3 regions of the Streptomyces sp. NPDC005761 genome follow, and region 1 is predicted to be linked to each of the others. Evidence: riboswitches for the same ligand, from Rfam matches in the RefSeq annotation. Region 1 holds a riboswitch; each other region holds the start of a gene.
What was found. Region 1 has a riboswitch for cobalamin ahead of ABZ434_RS28410 (cobalamin biosynthesis protein). Riboswitches for the same ligand answer to the same signal wherever they lie in the genome.

Region 1 (3,263 bases):
ACGGTCGCTGCCGGGCTTGAGCAGCACCGGGTTCATCAGGGCGGTCGGCTCCACCCGGGCGGCCTGGGCCTGCATGGCCTGGGCGCGGCCGATCTCTGCCCCCTCGCGGGTGACGAAGGAGTTGAGCGACATGTTCTGCGCCTTGAACGGCGCGACCTTCACGCCCCGGCGCACCAGCCAGCGGCAGATGCCCGCCGTGACGACGCTCTTGCCCGCGTCCGAGGTGGTTCCGGCGACCAGCAGTCCGCCGCTCATGTCGGTCTCCGTCCTGAGAGTCGAGGTGCTGCGGTACGAGGTGCTGCGGTACGAAGTCCTGTGGTGCGGGCGATCGGCGCACGGCCGCCCGCGATCCGCCGAGCCGCGAGCCCCGCGCCGAGCCGGGCCGCCACGCTGACGCCGAGGGCCAGCGCGCTCACCCGGCGCGACAGCCGTACGGCCCGCTCGATGTCCTCGGGCTCCACCGCGCGGCCCGTCCCCCCGTTGAGCACGGGACGGTGCTCGACCCGGCCGTCGTAGGCGAGCGTCCCGCCGAGCCGCACGCCGAGCGCCCCCGCGAACGAGGCCTCCACCGGCCCCGCGTTGGGGCTCGGGTGCTTGGCCGCGTCCGCCTGCCAGGCGTGCGCCGCTCCCCGTGGCCGCCCCCCGGCGGTCACGGCGAGCAGAGCGGTCAGCCGCGCGCCCGGCCAGCCCATGAGGTCGTCGAGGCGGGCCGAGGCCCAGCCGTAGCGCCGGTAGCGGGGTGACTTGTGGCCGACCATCGCGTCGAGCGTATTGGCGGCCCGGAAGCCGACGAGTCCGGGGATCCCGCCGAGCGCGCCCCACACCAGGGCGCCCACCACGGCGTCCGAGGTGTTCTCGGCGACGGACTCCACGACGGCGCGGGCGATCTGCGGACCGTCCAGGGACTGGGGGTCGCGGCCGCACAGATGCGGCAGCCGCTCACGGGCCAGTTCGAGGTCCCCGGCGGCCAGGGCGTCACCGATGGACCGGGCCTCGCGCCCCAGCGACGTACCACCGACGACGGCCCAGGTGGCGGCGGCGGTCAGGGCGACGGACGCGGCGGGGTGGCGGCGCAGCGCACGGGAGACCAGCGCGGCACCCCCGGCGGCACCTCCGGCGCAGACCAGGGTGTGCAGTGCGCCCCACCCGCGGTGGTCGCGCCACAGGCGGCGTTCGACGCCTGCCGCGGCCCGCCCGAAGGCGGCGACCGGGTGCCCCCTGCGCGGGTCACCGAGCAGCAGATCGCCGATCAGACCGGCCGTGGCGCCGTACGCGAAGATGCGATCGGCACGCACGCTTCAGCCGGCCGTCGCGCCTCGAAGGGTCCTCGTACAGGCCATTGCTGGCAGGAGCAACGCGGGAAGAGACGCACGGCGGCCGGGCATGGCGATATGTCCTCACTCAGGGTCCGCGCCCTGGTTCGACGTGACGGCGACGAGAGTCTCCTGGCTTCCGGATCCGCAGTTCCCCCGGCCTTCCAGTCCGCTCGCGTGGACCGTGACTTCCGTGGTGGGGGACTGCTCCCCGGTGACAGTGGCGGGACCGCGCCGGATTCGCACCGGCTTCCTCTGCTGTCGCCGTAATGGCTCCGGCAGTCCACCACGCTGTGCGAACGCCCGTCAACTTGCCGTTGACCTGCGACGGTCCGGTGTGCTGAGACGCACATCGGGCCGGACGCGCACGAGGTGCGGCCGGCCCGATGCGGGTGGGAGTGGTGGGGCTCAGGCGACGATCAGATAGATGCCGTAGGCCACGGCCGCGGCGCACAGTCCGAAGCAGACGTACGCGCCGGTGCGGGCCAGCATGAGCGATCCGCCTGCGGAACCACCCTGCGCGGCCGGTTCCGGCTGCTTGGAGAGGCCGACGATGCCGAGGGTGAAGAGTCCCACGAGAGCGACGGTGGCGACGAGGGAGACGCCGAAGACGGTGCCGAGGGCTGCCCAGTCGATGTTCATGTGGATCTGTCCTTACCGGAGCTCTTGGGGTCCCTAGACCGTGGCGGGTCGGGCCGGGTCGGTGACCGGTCCGGCCGGGGCCGGGATGGTCGCCATGAGGTCGTGGGTCTGGGCAGCCGCGGTGGGCGGCGGGCTGACGGCCGCGATGGCGGTGGTGACGACGCCCGCGGGCTCGGCGTCGGCGTCGGACGGGGCGACGTCCCCGTGCCCGACGGGCTTGCGGCGCGACAGCATCCAGATCGCACCGGAGCCCGCGACCAGCAGCGCCGCGACGACCACGACACCCCAGGTGCCCTGCTTGGTGAGGAGCTCGGCACCCGCGCCGACCAGACCGGCGGCCGGCAGGGTCAGGCCCCAGGCGACGAACATCCGCGTGGCGGTGGACCAGCGGACCACACCGCCCTTGCGGCCGAGGCCCGCGCCCATGACGGCACCGGAGCACGACTGGGTGGTGGAGAGGGAGAAGCCGAGGTGCGAAGAGGCCAGGATGACGGTGGCCGCGCTGGTCTGTGCGGCGAAGCCCTGCGGAGGCTTCAGTTCGGTCAGACCGCTGCCCATGGTGCGGATGATGCGCCAGCCGCCCAGGTAGGTGCCGAGTGCGATGGCGAGGCCGGCGCACACGATGACCCAGACCGGCGGATTCGACCCGGGGGCGAGGACGCCACCGGTGACCAGGGCGAGCGTGATGATGCCCATGGTCTTCTGCGCGTCGTTGGTGCCGTGGGCGAGCGAGACGAGCCCGGCGGAGGCGATCTGGCCGGCGCGGTATCCCTTCGCGGTGGCCTTCTCCTGGGCGCCGCCCGTGACCTTCCCGCCGATGCGGTACGTCAGCTTGGTGGCCAGCAGCGCGGCCAGGCCGGCGACGACCGGCGCGGCGACCGCGGGGAGCAGCACCTTGGTGACGACGGTGCCGCCGTCGACCGACGACCAGCCCGCGGACATCACCGCGGCGCCGATCAGGCCGCCGAACAGTGCGTGGGAGGAGCTGGACGGCAGGCCGACCAGCCAGGTCAGCAGATTCCACAGGATGGCGCCGACGAGCGCCGCGAAGATGACCTCGGTTCTGAGCCCGTCTTCGTTGATGATCCCGCCGGAGATCGTCTTGGCGACCTCCACCGACAGGAACGCGCCTACGAGGTTGAGAACGGCGGACATGGCCACCGCTGTCTTGGGTTTGAGTGCGCCGGTCGAGATGGTCGTGGCCATCGCGTTGGCGGTGTCGTGGAAACCGTTCGTGAAATCGAACACTAGAGCTGTCACGATCACAATCGCGAGCAGCAGCGTGATGTGTTCCATTTACCCAGGCAA
Region 2 (3,263 bases), on a different contig from region 1:
GCTTCATCACTCCGGACGATCCGATGTGGGCGACCGCACTGGACGCGATGGAACGGGAGTTGGTCAGCGACAGCCTCGTCTACCGCTACAACCCCGAGGCCTCGCCCGACGGCCTGCGCGGCTCGGAGGGGACCTTCTCCCTGTGTACGTTCATGTACGTCGACGCCCTCGCCCGGGCCGGGCGCACCGACCAGGCCCGGCTGGTCCTGGAGAAGATGCTCACCTACGCCAACCATCTGGGCCTGTACTCGGAGGAGATCGCCCTCACAGGGCGCCAACTGGGCAATTTTCCGCAGGCGTTCACGCACCTGGCCCTGATCGACGCCGCCATCACGCTGGACGCCAGGCTCAATGCGGCGAACGGGGGCAGCGGAGCGGGGTAAGGGCTCCCGCGAGGAGAACGCTGCCGGGCGACGGGCCCCGCCGCGCCCTGCCGCGACCGTCAGATCCTCGCCCCCGGTGCGAGTGGCCGGCCGCAGCGCAGGTTCCACCGCCCCGACCTGCCGCCGAGCTCCGTCACGGTCAGCGGGGCCACGTCCAGCCGCCAGAACGCCTGCGGCGGGAGGCCGAGCGCATGGACGACCGAGGCCCGGATCACGCCGGGTTCGACCACCCCCAGGACCCGGCCGGCGCTGTCCCCGTGGACGTCCGCCTCCGCCGGCCCCCGCACCCGGTCGGGCAGGGCGTCGAGCCACGCGCCCACTCGGGCGCAGAGCTCCAGCAGCGACTCGCCCCCGTGCGGGGCAGCCGCCGGATCCGCAAGCCAGGCCGCCACCCCGTCCGGCTCGCCCGCGCTCACCTCCGACAGCCGGGCACCGGTCCAGCGGCCCATCTCCCAGTCCCGCAAGGCGTCTTCGGTGGCCGACCGCAGCCCGAGAGCCTCCGCGGTCGCGGTGCAGCGCCGGGACGGCCCCCGCAGCCACCGGTCCGCGGTAGGCACCGAGCCGGCGGCAGCCCGTGCCTGCGCGAGCCCGGCGTTGTCCAGGGGGGCGTCACCGGCGAACCGGGCCTCGCGCAGTGCGGCGTTCATCCCCGGTGAGATCAACATCACCCGTACCGTCATACCCGCTCTCAACTCCCTGAACTGTGGCCACGTGGCCAAGCACACCATGGCATCCGGGGCCCGCCGGCCGGCCACGGGCACCATGGCGGCTGTCACGCCCAAGCGGTATGGTCGCGACGACACGACGAGGGTGTGACGGAAGTCCGGTGAGAATCCGGCACGGTCGCGCCACTGTGAACCCGTACCCGTACGGGAAGTCAGACCCAGCACCTTCGTCTCAGGCACCACGATCGGGACGCGTGTTCCCCCAGGAGGTTCTGCCATGGCACAGACTGCTGCCCCCGCGACAGTCACACCCGCCATCACCCCCATCTCGCTGAAGGCCATTGCCCCTTGGGCGGTCTTCTTCGGCGTCGTCATGCTGATCCTGCTGTACTTCGTCGGCGCCGAGCAGGGCGCCACCGCGCTCATCTCGGGCGAAGGCGTGCACGAGTGGGTCCACGACGGACGTCACCTCCTCGGTTTCCCCTGCCACTGATCCATCCGGCTGATCCAGGGGAATCCCTCATGAACTCCATATCTGTCAGAGCACTGCTGGTCCGCGGCATGCTGGCCGGCCTCGTCGCGGGCGCCCTCGCGCTCGCGGTGGCGTACTTCCTCGGCGAGTCGCGCGTGGACGCGGCCATCGCCCTCGAAGAGGCGCACAGCCACAGCCACGGCCACGACCACGGCGGCGGCGAGGAACTGGTCAGCCGGGGCATGCAGGCCACCGGCGGCCTCGCCACCGGTGTACTCGTCTTCGGCGTGGCCGTCGGCGGCATCGCGGCACTCGTCTTCTGTTACGCCCTCGGCCGGTTGGGACGGTTCGGCCCCCGGGCGACGGCCGCGCTGGTCGCGGGCGCCGCCCTGCTGACCGTGTACATCGTGCCGTTCCTGAAGTACCCGGCGAATCCGCCGGCGGTCGGCAACCCCGACACCATCGGCCGGCGCACCGCGTTGTTCTTCCTGATGGTCGCGCTGAGCGTCCTGCTGGCCGTGGCCGCCGTCATCCTCGGCAGGCGGCTCGCTCCACGCCTGGGCAACTGGAACGCCTCCGTCGCGGCTGCCGCGGGCTATGTGCTGGTCATCGGGCTGGCCTACGCCTTCCTGCCGTCGTTCAACGAGGTCGGAAAGGACTTCCCGGCGTCCCTGCTCTGGGAGTTCAGGCTGGCCACCCTCGCGGTGCAGATCACGCTCTGGACCACCTTCGGGCTGGTCTTCGGCCATCTCACCGAGCGGCTGCTGGCGCCGAGACCGGATACGGTCACGGCCCAGGACGGCAAGGCGAACAGGCCGGCCACCGCCGTCGGCTGATTCCGCGAGCACCACCCGCCCGTCACCGGGGCCGGACGCCGTGCCATGTGCAGAGCAGTCAGGACGCACGCGGTGCCGACATCACGCACAGAGCCCGCCGGGAACATCCCGGCGGGCTCTGTCGCGCGCGGAAACCGCCTCACTCCCGCCCGGCGGACCCGTCCCAGTCGATCCGGTAGTGCTTCAGCTGCGCGTCCTGCTTCACGAGACGCATGCCCGCCGCGGCCATGACGTACTGGGAGGCGACGTTGTCGAGGTCGGTGTCCCCGTGCACGCACGCGACGCCCCGGTCGCGGGTGAAACGCAGGAGTGCCCGGAGCGCCTCGGAGGCGTACCCCCGACCCCGCATCGATTCCACGAGCCCGTAACCGATCGTGACGTGGCCCTTCTCGTCGGGCGCTCCGTGGAACCCGGTTCCACCGATCACCAGCCCGTCCTCGCGGCGGCGTATCGCGTACGAACCGTACGGAGTGGGGTCGCCGGTGCCGGCGCATGTTTCCAGGAACCGGCGGGCCGCCCTCGACTCACCCGGCGAGGGATAGCCCGGAGCCCAGCGGGCACCGTCAGCCGGCTCGCCCGCTGCCACCTGCTCGGCGTCGGCAACGGTCATCGGGGACAGGATCAGCCGCGGCGTGACGAGGTCGGTCATGCCCTGTGAAGTATCACGGGGCACGTCCGGGACGCACCCGGATATCCGGGTGCGTCCCGGTGCGCGTGCCGCTCAGGCACCACCTGACGGGGTGAAGTCCCCGGACAGCGCGGCCGCCATCCGCAACTGCGTGCCGGCCTCGGCCTGTCGGCCCTGACGCTCCAGCGTCCGGCCGAGCATCAGCCGGGCGTACTGCTCGACCGGGTCGAGTTCCAGCACCGCGCGCAGCTCCGTCTCCGCCCGGACGAGCCGCGCCGA
Region 3 (3,263 bases), on a different contig from region 1:
CGCGAAGCCCTGCACCGAGCCGCTCGCCTCGCGCAGCGCCTCGCGGGTCCGGGCGTCCCACACGCCGAGCTTCTTCAGCTCGTCCACCAGATACCCGTTGACCTGGAGGAACTCACCGCTGAGCGTCTCGCGCTTGAAGAGATTGGAGACCTGCGGCTCGATGCACTCGTACACACCCGCGATCGAGGCGATCGTCGCGGTCGGCGCGATGGCCAGGAGCAGCGAGTTGCGCATGCCGGTCTCCGCGACCCGGGCGCGCAGGGCGTCCCAGCGCTCCGGCCAGTGGAACTCGGTGTCGTAGTGGTCGGGGTGCAGCACACCGCGGGCGGCACGTGTCTCGGCCCAGGCGGGCAGCGGGCCGGAGCGCTCCGCGAGATCGCAGGACGCCTCGTAGGCGGCGAGCATGATCCGCTCGGAGATCTTCGTCGACAGGGCGCGGGCCTCGGGGGAGTCGAACGGCAGCCGCAGCCGGAAGAAGACGTCCTGGAGGCCCATGGCACCCAGACCCACCGGCCGCCAGCGGGCGTTGGACCGGCCGGCCTGCTCGGTCGGGTAGAAGTTGATGTCCACGACCCGGTCGAGGAAGGTCACGGCGGTGCGGACGGTGGCGTCGAGGCGCTCCCAGTCGATCGTGCCGCCCTCGACGAACGCGCCGAGGTTGACCGAGCCGAGGTTGCAGACGGCCGTCTCGCCGTCGTCCGTGACCTCCAGGATCTCGGTGCACAGGTTCGACGAGTGCACGACGCGGCCCGGCTCGGCGGTCTGGTTCGCGGTGCGGTTGGAGGCGTCCTTGAACGTCATCCAGCCCTGGCCGGTCTGGGCGAGGGTCCGCATCATCCGGCCGTACAGCTCACGGGCCGGCATGGTCTTGCGGGCCAGGCCCTTGGCCTCGGCGGCCCGGTAGGCGGCGTCGAACTCGTCGCCCCAGAGGTCGACCAGTTCGGGCACGTCGGCCGGGGAGAACAGCGACCAGGTGCCGTCCGCGTCCACCCGGCGCATGAACTCGTCGGGGATCCAGTGCGCCAGGTTGAGGTTGTGCGTACGCCTCTGGTCCTCGCCCGTGTTGTCGCGCAGCTCCAGGAACTCCTCGATGTCCGCGTGCCACGTCTCCAGGTAGACGGCGGCGGCGCCCTTGCGCCGGCCGCCCTGGTTGACCGCGGCGACGGAGGCGTCGAGCGTCTTCAGGAACGGCACGATGCCGTTGGAGTGCCCGTTGGTGCCGCGGATCAGCGAACCGCGGGCGCGGATGCGGGAGTACGAGAGACCGATGCCGCCCGCGTGCTTGGACAGGCGCGCCACCTGGTGGTAGCGGTCGTAGATGGAGTCCAGCTCGTCCAGCGGGGAGTCCAGCAGGTAGCAGGAGGACATCTGCGGGTGCCGGGTACCGGAGTTGAAGAGCGTGGGGGAGGAGGGCAGGTAGTCCAGTCGGCTCATCAGCCCGTACAGCGCGGTGACCTCGTCCAGAGCGCGCTCGGAGGTGTCCTCGGCGAGACCGGAGGCGACGCGCAGCATGAAGTGCTGCGGCGTCTCGATGACCTGACGGGTGAGCGGGTGGCGCAGCAGGTAGCGGCTGTGCAGGGTGCGCAGACCGAAGTAGCCGAAGCGGTCGTCGGCGCCGTCGGCGAGCGACCGCCCGACCAGCGCGTCCAGGGCGGCCGCGTGGAGCGTGACGAACTCGGCGGTGCGGTCCGCGATCAGGCCCTCACGGTGCCCGACGGCGACCGAGGCGGAGAACGACGTCGCGCCCTGCCCGGCCGCCTCGTCCGCGATGGTGCGGGTGAGGAGACGGGCGGCGAGCCGGGAGTAGGCGGGGTCCTCGGAGATCAGGCCCGCGGCGGCCTCGGTGGCCAGCGAGCGCAGCTCGGCCTCGTCCGACCGGGCGTTGCGGCCGCGCAGCGCGGCGGCGGCGACGCGTCCGGGGTCGGTGTCGGGCAGATCGGCGGTGAGGTCGGTGAGGGTCCGCAGCAGTGCGGTCCCGGGTCCGTCCTTCGCGGGTCCGCCGGACCGGGCCGCCTCGGCCTCGGCTGCTTCGGACTCGGCCGCTGAAACCGGATCGGCTGGCGCGATGGTCACGCGGTGCTCTCCCTCGCTCGGCTCGGGGCCTTCGGGGAGCGGGGGCAGCCGGGCGGGGCGCGGCAGGGCAGCGCTCCGTGCGGCGTCCACCGGCCCATCCACGAGGCCCGGACGTCTGGGCATCCGGATCGGTCGAGCCGGATGCGCTGTCGGCAGGATCTCGGACTCAGGGGTGCGCAAATGCGCACCGAACACACCGTTGCGGGACAGTTCCGGATTCGCACCGGATTTCCCTGCGGCGACAGCGAGCACGAGCATACATGTGGGGGCTGCCGGATGCGGCAGCCCCCACATGTTGTGTCGTACGTGGCCCCAGCGCGCTCTCACGCCACGGGACGGAGCTCCAGACGGTAGGTCAGCAGCTTCAGGTCGGCGATCGGATTCCAGTCCCTCTCGGGGGTCCGTACGAAACCGAGGCGCCCGTAGATCCGGTGGGCCCCGAGCATCCCCGGCTGCGTCGACAGGACGAGCCCCGTGACCCCCGCGGTGCCCCGTGCGCGGTCGATACAGGCCCGTACGAGCGCCTCGCCCGCCCCGGCGCCACGGGCCTCGTGGGAGACCGCCAGCATCCGGAACTCGGCCTCGTCGGCCGCCGCGATGTCGGCCCACGGGTTGCCCGGCGGGGCGTAGGTGACCCCGCCCAGGACGCGGCCCTCCGCATCGGCGGCCACCAGCACCTCGGCCTCGGCTGCGCGGCGGGGCACGTCGCGCAGCTGCACCAGGTACGGATCGTCGGCGCCGAAGTCCAGGAGGCCGTCGCCGAGATAGGCCTGAGCGGTGATCTCGCCGAGGAGCGCGTGCTCGGCAGGCTCGACCGGCCGGATCGTCATGTCCATACGTGGCAGTGTGCCGCACGCACGGGCCGGGGCCGCAAGGGCTTTTCCGCCCCGGCTCGCGAACGGGCCGCCGCACCCTCGCGGAGGGTGACGGCGGCCCGTTCACGCAGGGCGCAGGTCAGTGACCGCCGGCCGCACCGGCGGTGGCCGGCGGGAGCTCCGTCTTCACACCCGGGTCGCCCGCGTCCGCGGTGTAGTCGCCCGGGGAGGTCTCGTCGACCCCGGCGGGCGCCTTCACGGCGTTCAGGACGAAGGTGAGGACGACGACGACCACGACGTTCAGCACGAAGGCCGTCAGACCGATGTAGCCGATCTCGCCGATGCCCGGGATCTCCTTGGAGGACCCGCCGAAGT

Region 2: it holds a riboswitch for cobalamin, as region 1 does, so the genes downstream of both, ABZ434_RS17225 (CbtB-domain containing protein) here and ABZ434_RS28410 (cobalamin biosynthesis protein) in region 1, are expected to answer to the same signal.
Region 3: it holds a riboswitch for cobalamin, as region 1 does, so the genes downstream of both, ABZ434_RS20610 (ribonucleoside-diphosphate reductase subunit alpha) here and ABZ434_RS28410 (cobalamin biosynthesis protein) in region 1, are expected to answer to the same signal.

Annotation. Positions count from the first base shown of each region.
Region 1 is NZ_JBEXXX010000040.1:32,365-35,627, forward strand. It holds gene ABZ434_RS28405 (cobyric acid synthase) at 1-255, opposite strand, end outside; gene ABZ434_RS28410 (cobalamin biosynthesis protein) at 252-1,295, opposite strand; cobalamin riboswitch at 1,439-1,570, opposite strand; gene ABZ434_RS28415 (hypothetical protein) at 1,722-1,955, opposite strand; gene ABZ434_RS28420 (inorganic phosphate transporter) at 1,989-3,251, opposite strand.
Region 2 is NZ_JBEXXX010000016.1:47,243-50,505, forward strand. It holds gene ABZ434_RS17215 (glycoside hydrolase family 15 protein) at 1-383, shown strand, start outside; gene ABZ434_RS17220 (histidine phosphatase family protein) at 443-1,063, opposite strand; adenosylcobalamin (AdoCbl) riboswitch at 1,187-1,280, shown strand; gene ABZ434_RS17225 (CbtB-domain containing protein) at 1,326-1,541, shown strand; gene ABZ434_RS17230 (CbtA family protein) at 1,571-2,356, shown strand; gene ABZ434_RS17235 (GNAT family N-acetyltransferase) at 2,496-3,005, opposite strand; gene ABZ434_RS17240 (tetratricopeptide repeat protein) at 3,078-3,263, opposite strand, start outside.
Region 3 is NZ_JBEXXX010000022.1:7,882-11,144, reverse strand. It holds gene ABZ434_RS20610 (ribonucleoside-diphosphate reductase subunit alpha) at 1-2,073, opposite strand, end outside; cobalamin riboswitch at 2,207-2,344, opposite strand; gene ABZ434_RS20605 (GNAT family N-acetyltransferase) at 2,397-2,909, opposite strand; gene mctP (monocarboxylate uptake permease MctP) at 3,028-3,263, opposite strand, start outside.